3 regions of the Candidatus Pantoea soli genome follow, and region 3 is predicted to be linked to each of the others. Evidence: predicted binding sites of a transcription regulator. Region 3 holds the regulator's gene; each other region holds the start of a gene.

Region 1 (4,084 bases), 780 kb from region 3:
GAAGCGAGGTGCCGCTGGAAGATGTGCAGGCGTGGCTGAAAAAAGAGGATGAAGCGGGGTTCCGTAAACTGCCCGACGTGCTGATGGGTTATTACCTTAACGGGCTGATTTTCTACCGCCGCGGCAAAAGCGAGGATGCGCCAGCGCCTTCGCTGGAGCGCCGCATGAATAACAATATCTTTCTGAAGAAGCTGCGCATCGCCTTTGCGCTGAAAACCACCGATATCCCGGAGATTCTGCTGAAAGCGAACTTTAAGGTCTCGCAGGCGGAAATCGGGGCCATCTTCCGCAACCCGGACCACAAAAATTATCGCGAATGCGGCGATCAGATTCTGCGTAACTTTCTCAAGGGCCTGACGCTGCAGCTGCGCCCGGCCACTCCGGCAAAAAAGGCGTAAGCGCGAACTGAACGGCCGGCCGGACCGGCCAGGCTGTCGCGCTGGCCTGGCGGCTCAGTGGCGGCTGTTACCCACCACCCAGCGCTTATGCACATAGAGCGAGGCGAAAATTACCACCGCCCCGGCAATAAAACTCGGCCAGTGCGGCCGCTGCTGCCAGATTGCCAGGTTTACCAGCAGCCCCGCCGGCACATGCATATTGTTCATGATACCCAGCGTGCCGGCGTCTACCTGGGTCGCGCCATAATTCCACATAAAATAGCCCAGTCCGGAAGCGGCCACACCCAGCCAGACCAGAATGCCCCACTGCAGTGAGGTTGTCGGCAGCTTGTGAGGATTGCCCCACAGGGACCAGGCAAGCGCCGCAATCAGCACCGCCCCCAGATAGAACCACGAAAACGCGGTATGCTGCGGCATTGGCCGGGTTTCCTGCAGGCGCTTGTAGCCAACCATCCCGGCAGCGAAACAGAGGTTAGCCGCCTGCACCAGCAACAGCCCCAGCCAGAAGTGATCGCTGACTTTGTCATAACGGATGATGGCCGCCCCCGCCACCGCCAGCAGCGCGCTGAACGCATAGCCAATCCGCAGTGGCCGTCTGCTGAGCAGATCGTAAATCAGCGTCACATACAGCGGCGTCATGACGGTGAACAGCAAAAATTCTGACACGCTGAGATACAGATACGCCTCAAAGCTGATCAGATACATGATGCCCAGTTGCAGCATGCCCACCAGCATATACAGCAGCAGCGTTGACGGGCGGTAGCCGCGCCAGCGCAGAAAAGGCAGGAACACCAGCGCAGCCAGTCCCAGACGCATCAGCACCGAAAACCAGGTATCCACCTGTCCCGCCAGGTATTCGCCAATCAGACTAAAAGAAAATGCCCACAGAATGGTGGTAACGATCAGTAACAGCACGGTAAAAGATCCAGAAATCCATGAAGCCGCTAGTGTAAACAATGTCAGGCGACCGGGCTGGAAAAACTGGTTGACAACTGGTCATATTGACAGCAAACAGAGCGGACAGGTAATCCCCTGCGCGTAAAGAGGCCAGACCGGCTATGACAACAGGCTGCACGGCGCAGCGGATTTTCGCCCGCACGGACGCCTTTTTACCCGGCGCACATCCGACACTTTCTGGCGCTTTTCGCGCCCGATTGTCATAAAACTGTAACAGTTGTGTCAGCCGTCACAGTAACCCCGCCGCGCCCTCACTATCCTTTGCGCGCAATGGAAACCGCGATTTCCAGGCTGATTTACCCCTTTTCTGCCCCAACCTGCTGGGAATAAATACCAAAAGTGCGCCCTGGAGGGCCCTGTTCATGTTAAGTATCTTTAAACCTGCACCGCATCGGCCACCGGTGGCTGATGATCGCGTTGATCCGCTCTACCGCCGCCTGCGCTGGCAAATTTTCCTTGGTATCTTCTTCGGCTACGCTGCCTATTATCTGGTCCGTAAGAACTTCGCGCTGGCAATGCCTTATCTGGTCGAGCAGGGATTTTCCCGTGGCGATCTCGGCTTTGCCCTTTCCGGTATCTCTATTGCCTACGGTTTTTCCAAATTCATTATGGGTTCGGTCTCCGATCGGTCCAATCCGCGCGTCTTCCTGCCTGCCGGATTAATTCTGGCGGCAGCGGTCATGCTGTTCATGGGCTTTGTCCCCTGGGCCACCTCCGGCATTATGATCATGTTTGTGCTGCTGTTTTTGTGCGGCTGGTTCCAGGGAATGGGCTGGCCGCCCTGCGGTCGCACGATGGTGCACTGGTGGTCGCAGAAGGAGCGCGGCGGCATCGTATCCGTCTGGAACTGTGCGCATAATGTTGGCGGAGGGATTCCGCCGCTGCTGTTTCTGCTGGGGATGGCGTGGTTTAACGACTGGAAAGCCGCGCTCTATATGCCGGCGTTCGCCGCTATTCTGGTCGCCGTCATCGCGTTTGCGCTGATGCGCGACACGCCGCAGTCATGCGGGCTGCCGCCGATTGAAGCCTATAAAAACGACTATCCGCCTGACTATAACGCCGCGCATGAACAGGAGCTGACCGCAAAGCAGATTTTCATGCAGTATGTGCTGCCCAATAAGCTGCTGTGGTACATCGCCCTGGCCAACGTATTTGTCTACCTGCTGCGCTACGGCATTCTCGACTGGTCGCCCACTTACCTGAAGGAGGTGAAGCACTTCACGCTGGATAAATCCTCCTGGGCCTACTTCTTTTACGAATACGCCGGCATTCCCGGCACGCTGCTGTGCGGCTGGATGTCCGATAAGGTGTTCCGCGGTAATCGCGGGGCGACCGGGGTGTTCTTTATGACGCTGGTGACGCTGGCGACCGTGATTTACTGGCTCAATCCGCCGGGCAATCCGGGCGTTGATATGGCCTGTATGATCGTTATCGGTTTTCTGATTTACGGCCCGGTGATGCTGATTGGCCTGCACGCGCTGGAGCTGGCACCGAAGAAAGCCGCAGGCACCGCGGCGGGCTTTACCGGCCTGTTTGGTTATCTGGGCGGATCTGTCGCGGCCAGCGCCATCGTGGGTTATACCGTGGACTATTTCGGCTGGGACGGCGGCTTCCTGGTGATGATTGCCGGCTCGGTGATGGCGGTACTACTGCTGCTGCTCACCATGATCAATGAGCATAAACATAAAGTATCGCGGGCATGATAGCGACGGGTAGCCGGTCAGGCTGCCCGTCTGTTGCTGCGGTAGCCGGAAACGGCCGCCGCGCGCTTACGCCAGAAACAGCTTGCGCAGCGTGTGCGGCACGGCATCCTCGGCGTTGCTGCCAATCACTTCCAGCGTCGGCAGCGTCTCTTTCAGCCGCTGGTGGGCGTTGCGCATAATGCAGCCTTTGCCCGCCATACTCAGCATCTCCACATCGTTCATGCCGTCGCCAAACGCGATGCAGGCTTTCAGCGAATGGCCCAGCTGCTTCGCCACCGCTTCCAGCGCATGGCCTTTGGAGACGCCGCCGGCCATCACTTCCAGGCAGGTGGGCAGCGAGAAGCTTACGTTCACCCGATCGCCCCAGCGCGCTTCGATAGCCTGCTCCAGTGGAATCAGCCGCTGCGGATCCTCACAGGTGAAAAACACTTTGCTGATACCGTCCGTCGCCAGCATGCCGGGCTCATACACCTGATAGGTGAACACCGACTCGCGGAAGAAATCCACTTCATCCGGATCGTGACGGCTCATGAACCATTCATCATCGCGATAAACGTGGGTGAGAATCCGGGCATCCTGATACTGCAGGGCATACAGTTCGCTGGCGATATCCGCGTCCAGGTTATGGCTGAACACCAGCTCGCCTTCGGCGTTGTGCACGCGTGCGCCGTTTGAGGTGATCATATACGCCGGAATACCCAGCTTGTCGCGCATCTGTCCGACGTCGATATGGTGACGACCGGTGGCAAAAACAAAGTGGACGTCGCGCGCTACCAGCTGCTGCAGCGTGGTGCGCGTGAACGGCGTCAGGCGATGATCGGGGGAAAGCAGCGTGCCATCCAGGTCGGATGCAACGATGTGGTACATGTCAGCCTCGGGTATTGGTGTCAAAAGGGTCATTCAGGAAACGTGGCGCTCGAAGAAATCGACCACCGCGTTAAGCGCTTCGGCACGCATGGCGTCTGTTTCAAACAGGATCTCGTGACGCGCGCCCTGGATTACGTACGGTGTGGTGCCCTCACACGG
Region 2 (4,084 bases), 970 kb from region 3:
GCCGGAACGACCGTGATGAAAGACGTCACCGCGGCCGATCTGGTCTACAACCGCAAAGAGCAAAACCAGAAGTCTGGCTGGCAGCGTCCGGTGAAGAAAAAATAAAAAGGCAGGGCCGGCGACGATCGGCCCGTCAGCAGTGCGATTACCCTTAATCCGGTCGCGGCAGAGTCGTGCGTTGCGCACACCTGTCAGCGGCCGGAACAGGGGGCAGTTACTCTCCCCACTCTCTACAAGGCTCGGGGAAACGTCAGGTCAGATGACAACGCAATGGCCGAAAGCCATGAAGTCAGGAAATTATTATGTGTGGAATTGTTGGTGCAGTAGCGCAGCGTGACATTGCAGAAATTCTGCTGGAAGGCCTGCGTCGTCTGGAGTATCGCGGCTATGACTCTGCCGGTCTGGCCGTTGTGGATCGTCAGGGCCATATGACGCGCCTGCGTCGTGTGGGCAAAGTGGCTAATCTGGCAGAAGCTGCCGATCAGCAGCCGCTGGTCGGCGGAACCGGTATCGCGCACACCCGCTGGGCAACGCATGGCGAACCCTCAGAGGCCAATGCGCATCCGCATGTCTCAGAGCACGTTATCGTCGTGCACAACGGCATTATTGAAAACCACGAGCCACTGCGTGCGCTGATGATTGAGCGCGGTTACCGTTTCGCCTCTGAAACCGACACCGAAGTGGTGGCACATCTGGTGCACTGGGAACAGAAGCAGGGCGGAACGCTGCGCGACGTGATCCTGCGGGTGATTCCGCAGCTGCGCGGTGCCTATGGCATGGTGATCATGGACAGCCGCGATCCGTCCGTGCTGGTAGCAGCCCGTTCCGGCAGTCCGCTGGTCATTGGTCGGGGTGTGGGCGAAAACTTTATCGCGTCTGACCAGCTGGCCCTGCTGCCGGTGACCCGCCGCTTCATCTACCTGGAAGAGGGGGACATCGCTGAAATTACCCGTCGCGAAGTCACCATTATCGACCGTGACGGTCAGCAGGCGAAGCGCCCGGAGATCGAATCCAACGCGCAGTACGACGCCGGTGACAAAGGCCTCTACCGCCATTACATGCAGAAAGAGATTTACGAGCAGCCCAACGCCATCAAAAGTACGCTGGCGGGCCGTTTCCATGATGGCATCGTTGATCTGCGCGAATTAGGTGAACAGGCCGAAGCGCTGCTGAGCAAAGTCGAACATATTCAGATCATCGCCTGTGGCACCTCGTATAACTCCGGCATGGTATCGCGCTACTGGTTTGAATCGCTGGCTAACCTGCCGTGTGATGTGGAGATCGCCTCTGAATTCCGCTATCGCAAATCGGCGGTGCGTAAAAACAGCCTGCTGATTACCCTGTCGCAGTCGGGCGAAACCGCTGACACCCTGGCCGCTCTGCGGCTGTCAAAAGAGCTGGGTTATCTTGGTTCGCTGGCCATCTGTAACGTTGCCGGTTCGTCGCTGGTGCGCGAATCCGATCTGGCGCTGATGACCAAAGCCGGCACCGAAATCGGCGTGGCGTCCACCAAAGCCTTCACCACCCAGCTGGCGGTGCTGCTGATGCTGGTGGCCAAACTGGGTCGTCTGCACGGTATGAAGCCGGAAACCGAGCACGAAATCGTGCATGCGCTGCAGGCGCTGCCCAGCCGCATTGAGCAGATGCTGGCACAGGATAAAGTGATCGAAAACCTGGCAGAAGGGTTCTCTGACAAGCATCATGCGCTGTTCCTCGGCCGCGGCGATCAGTATCCGATTGCCATGGAAGGTGCGCTGAAGCTGAAAGAGATCTCCTACATTCACGCTGAAGCCTATGCAGCCGGTGAGCTGAAACATGGCCCGCTGGCGCTGATTGATGCCGATATGCCGGTGATTGTGGTGGCGCCGAACAACGAGCTGCTGGAGAAGCTGAAGTCCAACATTGAAGAAGTGCGCGCGCGCGGCGGTCTGCTGTACGTGTTTGCCGATCAGGATGCCGGATTCAGCGACAGCGAAGGCATGAAGATTATCTCTCTGCCGCACGTTGAAGAGGTGATCGCCCCTATCTTCTATACGGTGCCGCTGCAGCTGCTCTCCTATCACGTCGCGCTGATCAAAGGCACAGACGTCGATCAGCCGCGCAACCTGGCGAAATCGGTCACCGTGGAGTAACCTCCTTTCTGAGCGAGCCTGCAACGGGCTCGCTCTGTTTTGCCGCCTGTCATATAACTGTCACAATTCGTACATTTCACTGTCATCAAACTGTCCTATTTTCCCTCCAGCAGCAATCACTGACTCCTACTAAAACGGCTCCAAGCCTGATTTTTTAATCCCCTGGAGGGAACATGACACTGATGCGTAGCACCGTAGCCCGAATCCTCGCCGCCACCTTCGCCGTAAGCGCGGTTTCTGCTTTTGCCGCCACCGATCTGACGGGCGCAGGCGGGACATTCCCGGCACCGGTTTATGCCAAGTGGGCAGCAGAATACCAGCAAGCCACCGGTAGCAAAATTAACTATCAGGGTATTGGTTCTTCGGGCGGCGTGAAGCAAATCATCGCCAAAACCGTTGATTTTGGTGCGTCCGATGCGCCAATGAAAGAAGAAGATCTGCAGAAAAACGGCCTGTTCCAGTTCCCGACCGTGATTGGTGGCGTGGTGCTGGCTGTTAACATTCCGGGCGTGAAATCGGGTCAGCTGACGCTGGACGGTAAAACCGTCGGTGATATCTACCTCGGCAACATCAAAAAATGGAACGACCCGGCGATCACTAAACTGAATCCGGGCATCAAACTGCCTGACACCAACATCAACGTGGTGCGCCGCGCGGATGGTTCCGGCACCTCTTTCGTGTTCACCAGCTACCTGTCTAAAGTGAACGAAGAGTGGAACAGCAAAATCGGCAAAGGCAACACCGTTAACTGGCCAACCGGTCTGGGCGGTAAAGGCAACGATGGCGTGGCAGCATTTGTCCAGCGTCTGCCGGGCTCCATTGGTTACGTGGAGTATGCCTACGCCAAGCAGAACAACCTGACCTACACCAAACTGATGGATGCAGACGGCAAAGCCGTGGCTCCGGGTGAAACCAGCTTCGCTAACGCGGCGAAAGGCGCAGACTGGAGCAAAACCTTTGCGCAGGATCTGACCTTCCAGAAAGGCAACGACGCGTGGCCAATCACCTCCACCACGTTCATTCTGATCTACAAACAGCAGGCGAACGCGGAGAAGGGCAGCGAAGTGCTGAAGTTCTTTGACTGGGCTTACAAAGGCGGCAGCAAGACGGCCACCGCGCTGGATTATGCCGCTCTGCCGGAAAGCGTAGCGAACCAGGTGCGCGCTGCCTGGAAAGCCAATATCAAAGACAGCTCCGGTAAAGCGCTGTACCAGTAAGTGAACCACCTGGCCTGCGATAGCTGCAGGCCAGCCTGACGGGCGGCCGCTGTGCCGCCCTGATTACCCCCTGAGAACGAGAATTGTATGGCTGCCACTAAGCCGACGTTTAAAGCACCGGGCAAGCAAGGCGACATGATTTTCGGCGCGATGGTTAAGCTGTCAGCGCTGATTGTGTTATTGCTGCTGGGCGGCATTATCGTCTCCCTGATTTTCTCCTCCTGGCCGAGCATCCAGAAGTTTGGCTTCTCCTTTCTGTGGACCAAAACCTGGGATGCGCCCAACGAACAATTCGGTGCGCTGGTGCCAATCTACGGCACCCTCGTTACCTCGCTGATCGCCCTGATCATCGCCGTACCGGTGAGCTTCGGCATTGCCCTGTTTCTCACCGAGCTGGCACCCGGCTGGCTGCGTCGTCCGCTGGGCACGGCGATTGAACTGCTGGCGGCGATCCCCAGCATCGTGTACGGCATGTGGGGCCTGTTTATTTTCGCGCCGCTGTTTGCTGAATATTTCCAGACGCCGGTCGGCGAGGTACTGGCCAATATTCCGATTGTGGGGGCACTGTTCTCCGGCCCGGCATTTGGTATTGGCATCCTGGCGGCTGGCGTTATTCTCGCCATCATGATTATTCCGTATATCGCTTCCGTCATGCGTGACGTGTTTGAGCAGACGCCGGTGATGATGAAAGAGTCGGCCTACGGTATTGGCTGCACCACCTGGGAAGTGATCTGG
Region 3 (4,084 bases):
CTCGACGCGCGGGGCCTGCAGTTTGCCGTCCACCTGGCCGCGGGCGCGGTTCTGACTCCAGAAAGCGCGCCAGGCTTCGCCCTTGATTTCAAACTCCACCTCCGCCAGGCATTCAGCGGTGTCGCGCGTCATCAGCTGGTTTTCACTCTGTGACAGACCGCCGAGGCGCGGCGTCTGGTGATAGAGCGCCAGACAGATGGCATCAAGCAGGGTGGTTTTGCCGGCACCGGTGGCCCCGGTAATCGCGAACAGGCCGTTGCTGGCAAACGGCTCCTCGCGGAAATCAATCCGCCATTCACCGCGCAGCGCATTGAGGTTTTTGAAGCGTAACGTCAGAATTTTCATGCAGAGGGATCCTCCAGCGCCGCCAGCGTACTGCGGAACAGCCGGGTAAGGCTGGCGACGTGATCGGCCTCCAGCTGCGTTTCCTGCGCCAGGCGGCGGGCAAAGACCTCTTCCACTTTCAGTTCGCTCAGCGTCTCATTTTCCAGTCGTTCAAGGCTGGAGCGGCGCAGTTCGCGGCTGCGGCGCACCAGCAGCACCTCAACCGGCAGCGTCGCCGTCAGCTGTTCGATATGGCGCTGCAAATCGCTGAGGTACTCCTGAGTGGTGATTTCAATATCCAGCCACACCGGCTGAGCGGTATCGCCGTCTCTGAACTGCGCCAGCTGCGCTTCAAGCTCTGCCATCGACCCTTTCAGCACGCGCAGCGGCTGAAACAGTGGCACCGTCAGTGGCGTCACGCTGTCGAGCCCGCTGCTGAAGCTGAGCAGAAAAACGCTTTTGTCGCGCCCGGCTTCATCAAAGCTGAGCGGAATCGGTGAGCCGCTGTAGCGGATGTGGTCGCTGTTGGCAATGCGCTGCGGACGGTGAATGTGGCCGAGCGCGATGTAATCCGCTGGCGGAAACGCCTGTGCCGGAAAGGCATCCAGCGTGCCGATGTAGATATCACGCACCGAGTCGCTTTTGCTGACGCCCACGGTGGTGAGGTGGCCGGTGGCAATGATCGGCAGCGGTTCGCCCAGCGCGTCACGCTGCGCCTGAGCGGCGGCATAGCAGTGCTGATAGTGCTGGCCGATGGCCTCCAGCAGGGAGCGCTGTTTTTCCCGTCCGGACTGGCCGGCTTTGCTGCGCAGAATGTCGCGCGGACGCAGATACGGAATGGCACACAGCACCGCACCCGGCGTGCCGTCGCGCCGCGACAGGGTAAGCACCTGCTGCTCGCCGCCCGGCGTCGCACTGGTAATAACGCGGGTGTTCAGGCAGGCCAGCAGTTCGCGTGACTCATTCAGCGTGGCGACCGAATCATGATTGCCCGCCAGCACAATCAGCTGACAGCCGGTAGGCTGCAGCGCGACGACAAAGCGGTTAAACATCTCGCGCGCATAGCTGGGCGGTGTGCCGGTATCAAACAGATCGCCGGCAATGATCAGCGCATCCACCGCGTGCTGCGTTATCTGCTGCAGAAGCCAGTCAAGGAAGGCCTGATGTTCCGCAGCGCGGCTTTTGCTGTAAAAGAACTGGCCGAGGTGCCAGTCGGCGGTGTGAATGATGCGCATGGCGGTTTCCTGCGGGTAAAACGAGGGGGCAAGTATAACGGCTTCGGGGATAAAGGAAAAAAACCGATTTTGATTGTCACATTTCTGTTTTTTATCTATTTATCACGGGTTGGGTTTTTCATAAAAGTGTCATAAAACTGACGCATAATGACGCCGCAAATCCCAGTGACAGCGTGTCACAACAGCAGGAGTAATAATGGCTAAGCGCATTTTGGTTGTGGAAGACGAAGCTCCCATCCGTGAAATGTTATGTTTCGTGCTGGAACAGAATGATTACCAGCCCATTGAAGCAGAAGATTATGACAGCGCGATTGGCAAGCTGATCGAACCCTGGCCAGATCTGATCCTGCTGGACTGGATGTTACCTGGCGGCAGCGGCATTCAGTTCATTAAACACCTGAAACGTGAAGCCATGACGCGCGATATCCCGGTGATGATGCTGACGGCGCGCGGCGAAGAGGAAGATCGCGTGCGCGGTCTGGAAGTGGGGGCCGATGATTACATCACCAAGCCGTTCTCGCCGAAAGAGCTGATGGCGCGGATTAAAGCGGTGATGCGGCGTATCTCGCCGATGGCGGTGGAAGAAGTGATTGAGATGCAGGGCCTGAGCCTCGATCCCTCCTCGCATCGCGTGATGTCTGAGACCACCCCGCTGGAGATGGGCCCGACCGAATACAAACTGCTGCACTTCTTTATGACCCACCCGGAGCGCGTTTACAGCCGCGAACAGCTGCTCAACCACGTCTGGGGTACCAACGTCTACGTAGAAGATCGCACCGTGGATGTGCATATCCGTCGTTTACGCAAAGCGCTGGAGATTTCCGGCCACGATCGCATGGTTCAAACCGTTCGCGGAACAGGGTATCGTTTCTCTGCCCGCTACTAAACGGAGTGCTCTGCCGTGCTGGAACGACTCTCCTGGAAGAGATTACTGACCGAGCTGGCGCTGGTCTGTCTGCCTGCGCTGCTGCTGGGGCTGTTAACCGGCTATCTGCCGTGGCTGCTGTTACTGGCGGTGTGCGGCATCCTGTTTTGGCACTTCAAAAACCTGATGCGACTGTCGCACTGGCTGTGGGTGGATCGCTCCATGACACCGCCCACCGGCAGCGGCAGCTGGGAGCCGCTGTTTTATGGTCTGTATCAGATGCAGCTGCGCAACCGCCGCCGCCGGCGCGAGCTGGGAAACCTGATCAAACGGTTTCGCAGTGGTGCCGAATCACTGCCTGACGCCGTTGTTCTGACCACCGAAGAGGGCACCATTTTCTGGTGTAACGGTCTGGCACAGCAGCATCTGGGGCTGCGCTGGCCGGAAGATAACGGCCAGAACATCCTTAATCTGCTGCGCTACCCTGAATTTTCCCGCTATATCCGCCAGCGCGACTTTAATAAGCCGCTGACCGTGGTGCTGAATAATCAGCATCATATGGAGTTCCGCGTCATGCCTTACAGTGAAGGGCAGTGGCTGATGGTGGCGCGCGACGTGACGCAGATGCACCAGCTAGAGGGCGCACGCCGTAACTTTTTTGCCAACGTCAGCCATGAGCTGCGCACGCCGCTGACCGTGCTGCAGGGATATCTGGAGATGATGGATGACGAGGGCATGAATGCGCGCACGCGCAGTAAAGCGCTGAGCACCATGCAGGAGCAGACGCGCCGCATGGATAGCCTGGTAAAACAGCTGCTGACGCTGTCGCGCATTGAAGCTGCCCCGGCCATCGATCTGAAAGAGACCGTGGATGTGCCCACTATGCTGCTGCTGCTGCAGCGCGAAGCTGAAGCGCTGAGCCACGGCCGTCACCATATCTATTTCCATACCGATCCGCATCTGCGGGTGTTTGGCAACGACGAGCAGCTGCGCAGCGCCATCTCTAACCTGGTGTATAACGCGGTAAACCATACGCCGGAAGGTACGCGAATTGACATCAGCTGGCTGCGGACAAAGCAGGGCGCACAGTTCAAAGTGTGCGATGACGGGCCGGGTATCAGTGAGGAGCATTTACCGCGCCTGACCGAGCGCTTCTACCGCGTGGATAAAGCACGTTCGCGCGCCACCGGCGGCAGCGGGCTGGGGCTGGCGATTGTGAAGCACGCGCTGGGGCATCACAACTCCCGTCTGGAGATCAGCAGCATTCCGCATCGCGAAACCTGCTTCAGTTTCCTGCTGCCGCCGCGCCTGATTGTGGCGGACGGCGTACACGAAAAGGTGAGCTGAGGACAGGCGGCAACAGATCGCAGGCTGCGGTAAGCGGCCATCCCGCCAGCGCTGCTGTTGCTGTTATGCGCCGCTGGCGGCGGCACCCGGCTACGGGATGCCGCACGCGCGAAGCCGGACGTTACGCGGCAGAGATGCCGTGTGGTGGGCCCACCGGAAGGCGGACGAGACCGTTCCCGGCGCGTCCACCCGCCGCGTCAGCCGGCTTTCCTGACCTCAGACGATAGCTGTTGCGCTGAATTAACCTGTTTCAGCGCCTTCCGGTCTGTTTGCCGAAGCCGGTTGCGCATCGCGGCAGAGCGCTCCAGAATGT

Evidence for each region. Region 3 encodes PhoB, which activates phosphate uptake and scavenging genes when phosphate is short. Its sites were predicted from a motif close to CTGTCATAAAACTGNCNNAT; they were not measured.
Region 1: a site for PhoB is predicted at 1,553-1,572, ahead of glpT (glycerol-3-phosphate transporter). Genes of this name have one in related genera too.
Region 2: a site for PhoB is predicted at 2,179-2,198, ahead of pstS (phosphate ABC transporter substrate-binding protein PstS). Genes of this name have one in related genera too.

Annotation. Positions count from the first base shown of each region.
Region 1 covers NZ_CP032702.1:171,043-175,126, reverse strand. Annotated here, with positions in the region: gene D8B20_RS00765 (YehS family protein) at 1-398, shown strand, start outside; gene D8B20_RS00760 (carboxylate/amino acid/amine transporter) at 453-1,313, opposite strand; gene glpT (glycerol-3-phosphate transporter) at 1,718-3,058, shown strand; gene yigL (sugar/pyridoxal phosphate phosphatase YigL) at 3,125-3,925, opposite strand; gene pldB (lysophospholipase L2) at 3,959-4,084, opposite strand, start outside.
Region 2 covers NZ_CP032702.1:3,741,309-3,745,392, forward strand. Annotated here, with positions in the region: gene glmU (bifunctional UDP-N-acetylglucosamine diphosphorylase/glucosamine-1-phosphate N-acetyltransferase GlmU) at 1-105, shown strand, start outside; gene glmS (glutamine--fructose-6-phosphate transaminase (isomerizing)) at 303-2,132, shown strand; gene pstS (phosphate ABC transporter substrate-binding protein PstS) at 2,306-3,349, shown strand; gene pstC (phosphate ABC transporter permease PstC) at 3,437-4,084, shown strand, end outside.
Region 3 covers NZ_CP032702.1:955,963-960,046, forward strand. Annotated here, with positions in the region: gene D8B20_RS04330 (SbcC/MukB-like Walker B domain-containing protein) at 1-345, opposite strand, end outside; gene sbcD (exonuclease subunit SbcD) at 342-1,559, opposite strand; gene phoB (phosphate response regulator transcription factor PhoB) at 1,756-2,445, shown strand; gene phoR (phosphate regulon sensor histidine kinase PhoR) at 2,461-3,771, shown strand.